2 regions of the Halomonas sp. LS-001 genome follow, and region 1 is predicted to be linked to the other one. Evidence: predicted binding sites of a transcription regulator. Region 1 holds the regulator's gene; the other holds the start of a gene.

Region 1 (3,426 bases):
ACGTTTGCTGTTGAATATCAATTTCAACCCAGTGCCCCGTGTCAGGCGGAAGATCAGCTAACGACGGCGTGTACATGAGACCCCTTGCTCTGTCCATCCTTACCCTGTTCATCCTTCTGGTCATTCTTTTCGAGCCTTTCAGGCAAGGGTGCATTCATGCCAGCCACCACGACCGGGCGCAAACGACGCACCAGGTCGCGCACGGAAATATGCTCCTGATAATCTTTCTGAGCGATATCTTTCAGTGCATCCAGACCCGAAAAAGTAAACGTCACCGTGCCCAGCATAAAGTGCAATCGCCAGAAGCGCTCCGCATCAGGCAGATCGGGAGTTGCTTGACGAATCAGCTCCGTAAAGCGCGTAAAGACATCGCCATATTGCGCCTGGATAAAATGACGCAGATGCCCTTGGGCCTGACTGTAAGCCAGGCCCAGAAGGCGCATGAACACCTTGAGACTGTTGCGTTCAGCAGGAACCGACAATACCGTTTCAGCCATGGTTTCCAATAACACTTCAAGAGGAATCACCTGGCCTTTGTATTGCACTTCAAGTTCATCCAGAGCGCTATGAAAACGTTCGCTGAAAGGATCGAGATAACGGGAAAACACTGACTGAATCAGCGCTTTCTTAGAGCCAAAATGGTAATTGACCGCTGCCAGATTAACTTTGGCTTTACTGGTGATATTGCGCAGCGACGTTTCCGCAAAGCCCCGCTCTGCAAATAGTACTTCAGCGGTGTCGAGAATGCGTGTCACTGTGTCAGGCTGAGCCATGGACGCTCCAGAGAACAGATGTTTAAAACAACGCCTGATATTACGTCATGGGTCAAAGGTGCTCAACGTTTGTTACACAAATACTTACAAACATTTTATGCCACCGCATGGCTTATTGACTTGCCAACACGCAAATGCTTGGTATCACTACACAAAATTTAACGTTCAGCCTGTACTGGATAGAGACACATACTGTATACTTAAACACATGCTTTATTAAATTTTTTTATTCATAAATGCTGGTTAACGCATGACACATCCGTCTCAGACACCTGTCGTAATCACGCTGCCAGCATTTGTCTGTTTTTTATTTCATTAACCAACAAGATCAGGTGGGAGCGTATTATGTCTCGGCCTTTAACAGCACGTCAGCAAAATGTTTACGACTTTATCGTTAAGACCATGGGTGAATACGGCTATCCGCCGACTCGCGCTGAGATTGCCAAAGCGCTGGGATTTCGCTCGCCGAATGCAGCGGAAGAGCATCTTCGGGCACTTGAGCGTAAGAAAGTCATTCGCATTATCCGTAATACTTCCCGGGGCATCCGCCTGCCCGCTCAGGAAGGTGTCGATATAACAACAGCGACACCGGAAACCTCACCGGTAGAAAACATGTCATCCGGCTTACCCATCATTGGGGAAGTTGCCGCTGGCAGCCCGATTCTGGCCGCTGAGCACATTGATCGTTACTGCCCTCTGCCCGCCGAATACTTTACGCCAAAAGCTGACTACCTCCTGCGAGTACGCGGCCTATCCATGAAAGATGCTGGCATTCTGGAAGGTGACCTGCTGGCGGTTCACCGCACAGAGCATGTACGCGATGGGCAGATTGTCGTGGCCCGGCTGGAGGATGAAGTCACCGTGAAACGTTTTAAACGTGACGGGCACCTGGTACAGCTTCTGGCAGAAAATGAAGATTTCTCTCCCATCAGCGTTGACTTACGTTCACAGCCTCTCGAAATCGAAGGCGTGGGAGTGGGCGTTATTCGTGGCGGTAACGGTCAGGCACTTGGTTAAACATCACCTGACCTGCTCTCATCATCCATTCTGCTTACTGCATGTCGATGTATCGGTGGTCATTAAAGGTGGCCACCCAATCAGGGTGATAGACCAACAGAACACTCAGTAGCATACCGGTAATAAATGCTTCTGACGGCATCAGCAACGGCAGAAAACGCGCATACTCCTGAGCCAGATAAACCGCTTCTGGTTCAGTTCCCGCCACAACGATCATCCCAACGGCTACCAGCCCTCCTGCCAGCGTTGCCAACGCAGAGCCGAAAAATCCGCAAGCAAACAGAAAAACCATCAGGTTATCAGGAAGTCTGCGGTCTACAAAACGCCATATCAACACCGTCGTCAGTGCAGGCACAATACCTGTGACAAGCACATTTGCGCCTAGTAATGGCCACTCATTGCGTCCAATCACGACCATTGCCACATTGATCATGAGATTGCTTAAAAGCGCCAGTGGTGCTTTGAACACAATTGTCATCAGTACGGTAAACACCAGATGCAGTGTTAACCAATCCACGGCTTGTGCACGCAGCTGCCACATCAGCACAACGGCCAGTGTCGCCGCCAGCCAGCGGTGCTGCAGTGCTGTGTCATTCATCAAAGGCTTCCAGGGCTTTAACATGACAACCCATATCAGCATCGCCGAGGACATCACTGCAGAAAGCACTAGCGCCCAGGGTGCCAGGACGCTTTCAGCAAAGGACATAAAGCCACCTCAATGGTATCGATAAAATCACGCACTATGATATGAAACCACGCACTATGATATTAAACCACGCTCTGTGATCCTCAACGTTAGCTGAACACCACCGTCTTGTTACCATGAATAATCACACGGTCTTCAAGGTGCCAGCGAACCCCGCGAGCAAGTACCGACTTTTCAACATCACGCCCGAAGCGGACCAGATCTGTCGGCGTATGACAATGCGTTACACGATGAATATCCTGCTCAATAATAGGGCCAGCATCGAGTTCTTCGGTCACATAATGACAGGTCGCCCCGGTCAGCTTGACGCCTCTTTCATAGGCCTGATGGTAAGGCTTTGCCCCGGCAAAGGAAGGCAGAAAGCTATGATGAATATTAATCACCCGGCCACGGTAACGCTGGCATAAGGCAGGCGGCAGAATCTGCATGTAACGGGCCAGTACCACACAGTCTGCCTGCAAGGCTTCTATATGTGACTCAACAGCAGCGAATGCGGGCTGTTTGTCGTCAGGATCAACGGGAATGTGATGATAGGGAATGCCGTACCACTCTGTGAGTGAGCGTAAATCATCATGATTGGATAGCACCCCAACGATTTCACACGCAAGCTCCCCTGCCTGCCAACGATAAAGCAGGTCTACCAGGCAATGTGACTCCTTGGAGACCATGAGTACGACTTTAGGGCGTTGCGCGGTATCGGTCAGCGCCCACTGCATTTTGAAATCATCCGCAACGGGGCGAAACGCTTCACGAAACGCCTCCAGCCCAATCGCCAGCGAATCAGCGAGAATTTCATAACGCATGAAAAATCGACCCGTCTCAAGGTCCGAGTGCTGACTCGCTTCCGTAATTGAGCCCCCCTGCTGAGCGATAAAATTGGCCACACGCGCCACAATGCCCACCTGGTCGGGGCAGGAAACCACTAAACGA
Region 2 (3,426 bases), 1.3 Mb from region 1:
ATTCCATACACCAGATAAACGTAAGCATGCCCCGGCGGTCCGAACATGACTTCTGTTCTGGGCGTTTTACGCCGATGCGCATGGCAGGCGGAATCTTCGGCGCCGCAATAAGCTTCTGTCTCCACAATCCGCGCTACCATCAGCTCGCCCTGATGGTAGCGCACCAAGTGGCAGCCGAGTAATTCGCGAGCCACTGCAAGGGTATCGCGATTGTAAAAGTCACGTGGCAGCGGGGTTGGTAGCGCAGTCTCGGGCGTGGCCGTGCGCCTGGTTAACGTATTCGCGTGATTCATGTTGTCGCCCATTACCTGAGTCAAATGATAGGGTATTCTGTCGTCATTAATTTTAAAAGCGGAGTTACCCGTGCTGTCATTTGAACATTCGTTTGCAACGCTCCCTGAGCCGTTGTGGGTTGCCTGCCAGCCCACGCCGGTCGAAGCGCCCACGCTTATTGCGTTCAATCAGTCGCTTGCCGAAAGTCTGGGTATGCAGGAAACACCGGATGAGACCCGCCTGGCTGAGTGGTTCAGCGGCAACCAGCTGCCCCCCGGTGCTGAGCCGCGTGCACTGGGCTATGCCGGGCATCAGTTCGGAAGCTTTGTGCCGCAGCTGGGGGATGGGCGTGCTCTGCTACTGGGCGAGGTAGTCAATCAAAACGGTCAGCGTCGCGATGTGCAGCTGAAAGGCAGTGGCCGTACGCCGTTTTCCCGCGGCGGCGATGGGCGCTCGCCTCTTGGCCCGGTGCTGCGTGAATACCTGGTCAGCGAAGCCATGGCCGCGATGAATATTCCCACGACCCGCGCCCTTGCCGCTGTGGCAAGCGGTGAGCGGGTGAGGCGTGAAATGGTGGAGCCTGGCGCCGTTTTTACGCGCGTGGCCAGCAGCCATATTCGGGTGGGATCGTTTCAGTTTGCAGCGGCCCGCCAGGATGAAACGGCGCTGAAAGCGCTGGCGGATTTCGTGATTGATCGCCATTACCCGGATGCCAGACAGGCGGAAGCACCGTATCTGGCGCTACTGGAAGCGGTGTTGCAGCGTCAGGCGCAGCTGGTCGCCAAGTGGATGGGCGTTGGCTTTATTCATGGGGTGATGAACACCGATAACATGAGCATTGCTGGGGAAACCATTGATTATGGGCCCTGTGCCTTTATGGAGCAGTTCGACCCGCAGAAGGCTTACAGCTCGGTAGATACCGGTAAACGCTATGCGTTTTCCAACCAGCCGTTAGTTGCCCAGTGGAATCTGGCGCGTTTCGCCGAGTGCTTGATGCCCTTGCTGGATGGCGATCAGGAATCCCGCATCTCTCAGCTGACTGATATTCTGCGTGGCTTCGATGCGGAATTTGATGCGGCCCGTCAGGTGATCAGTGCAGATAAACTGGGGCTAGCGGCAAATAGCGAACATGCCCCCCAGCTGATGGCCGGGCTGGAGGCGCAGATGCAGAAGGGGCGTATGGACATGACCGCCACCTTTGATGCCTTAACGCAACTGGCTCGCCAAGCGGATGACGATAGGCGTCAGGCGTTGCTGGCGCTCACCACGACCCCCGAAGCGCTGGCCCCCTGGATTGACGAATGGCAACACCAGCAGCAGGCCAGCCAGAGTGAGCAGCGCTGGCAGGCAATGCGGAACGCCAACCCGGCCATTATTCCCCGCAACCACCGCGTTCAGGAGGTGATTGATGCCGCCTATGACGGCGACTTTGCGCCCTTTCACAAGCTGCTTGGCGCAGTAGTACAGCCCTTTGAGGCGTCCACCGATGCGCGCCTTCTGGCCGCGCCCGCGTCTGACAGTGAACAGGTACTGAGGACTTTCTGCGGCACGTGATCACGCCACACCCTGTGATAGGCTGTTTTTGATAAACTGTGCTTTTTTACAGGGCTTAGGCAAAAGGGCTTAGGCAAAAGGGCTTGGGCGAGGGTAACCTGTGCGCAAAATTATTCATTGCGACTGTGACTGTTTCTACGCAGCGGTAGAGATGCGTGACAACCCGGCGCTTGGCGACGTGCCTATTGCGATTGGTGGCAGTGTGGAGCGCCGTGGCGTCGTGGCAACGTGCAATTATCCGGCCCGCGAATTTGGTATTCACTCTGCCATGCCGATGGCTCAGGCACTGAAACGCTGCCCGCATCTCACCGTGATCCGTGGCGATATGGCCAAGTACAAGGCTGTCGCCCGCCAGGTGTTTGCGATTTATCGTGATGTGACCGAGCTGATTGAGCCGCTCTCACTGGATGAAGCTTTCCTGGACGTTACCGATGTCACCCTGTGCAATGGCAGCGCCACTCGCATGGCCGAAGCGATTCGTCTGCGGGTCAAGCAGGAAGTCGGTATTACCGTGTCGGCGGGGGTTGCGCCTAATAAGTTTCTCGCCAAAATTGCCAGCGACTGGCGCAAGCCTGACGGCCTGTTTGTGATCACGCCAAAGGATATTGATCACTTTGTTCAGCAACTATCGGTCAAGAAAATTCACGGCGTTGGCCCGCGTACTGCTGAAAAACTCGCGGGGCTGGGTATTTATACGGGCGCAGACTTGCGCGCTCGTCCGCTCACCGAGCTGGTCGAACAGTTTGGCCGCTTCGGGCACCGGCTGTTCGAACTCAGTCATGGTCGTGACGAGCGGCCAGTAAAAACCCACCGTGAGCGCAAATCCGTCAGCACCGAACAGACCTACCCCCAGGACCTTCCTACTCTGCAAGCCTGCCACGAGGCCTTGCCCGCTCTCATTGCGGACCTTGAGCAGCGCTATGCCCGGCTTGACCCACCGCCCGGTGTGCGTGGCGTCATGGTCAAGGTCAAATTCAAAGACTTTACCCAGACAACCGTGGAACACGCCGACCCCGCGCCGGATCTTGCACAGTTCGAAACCCTGCTCAACGTAGGCTGGGCAAGAGGCGAAAGGCCCGTGCGGTTATTAGGCGTTGGCTACCGCCTGGCAGAAGAAACCACCGCGCAACAACTGACGCTGTTTTGATGAGAAAAATAATGTTTATTCAATAACGTCTGCCCGATATGCCATTGGGTGATAGGAAGCAAGGAGCGCACGATGAAAAATGAATTGATTCAAACGCTAACAGAAAATTTCGAAGGGCATGCCCAACAGACTGAAAATGGCGTGGAATACTGGCTGGCAAGAGATGTGCAGCATTTATTGGGTTATGGCGAGTGGCGTAACTTCTTGTCTGTGATTAGTAAGGCAAAGACAGCTTGTGAAATTTCCGAACACGACGTCAGTAACCATTTTGTTGAGGTTAACAAAATGGTTGAACTGGGTTCCGGCAGCCAGCGGGAAGTCAGCGATGTCATGCTGACACGCTACGCTTGCTATCTGATTGCCCAAAACGGCGATCCCAGAAAGCAGGAAATTGCCTTTGCTCAAACCTATTTTGCTATGCAGACCCGCAAGGCTGAACTTATTGAGCAGCG

What was found. The regulator LexA, encoded in region 1, represses DNA repair genes until DNA is damaged. The targets are predictions, from matches to a motif close to TACTGTNTANNTANACAGTA.
Region 2: a site for LexA is predicted at 1,862-1,881, ahead of dinB (DNA polymerase IV). Genes of this name have one in related genera too.

The regions. Positions count from the first base shown of each region.
Region 1 covers NZ_CM129816.1:1,588,262-1,591,687, reverse strand. The annotation lists gene ACU6TU_RS07145 (L,D-transpeptidase family protein) at 1-76, opposite strand, end outside; gene ACU6TU_RS07140 (TetR/AcrR family transcriptional regulator) at 54-773, opposite strand; gene lexA (transcriptional repressor LexA) at 1,119-1,790, shown strand; gene ACU6TU_RS07130 (energy-coupling factor ABC transporter permease) at 1,825-2,496, opposite strand; gene purU (formyltetrahydrofolate deformylase) at 2,586-3,426, opposite strand, start outside.
Region 2 covers NZ_CM129816.1:2,910,790-2,914,215, reverse strand. The annotation lists gene ACU6TU_RS13095 (DNA-3-methyladenine glycosylase) at 1-293, opposite strand, end outside; gene ACU6TU_RS13090 (protein adenylyltransferase SelO) at 364-1,827, shown strand; gene dinB (DNA polymerase IV) at 1,928-2,974, shown strand; gene dinD (DNA damage-inducible protein D) at 3,047-3,426, shown strand, end outside.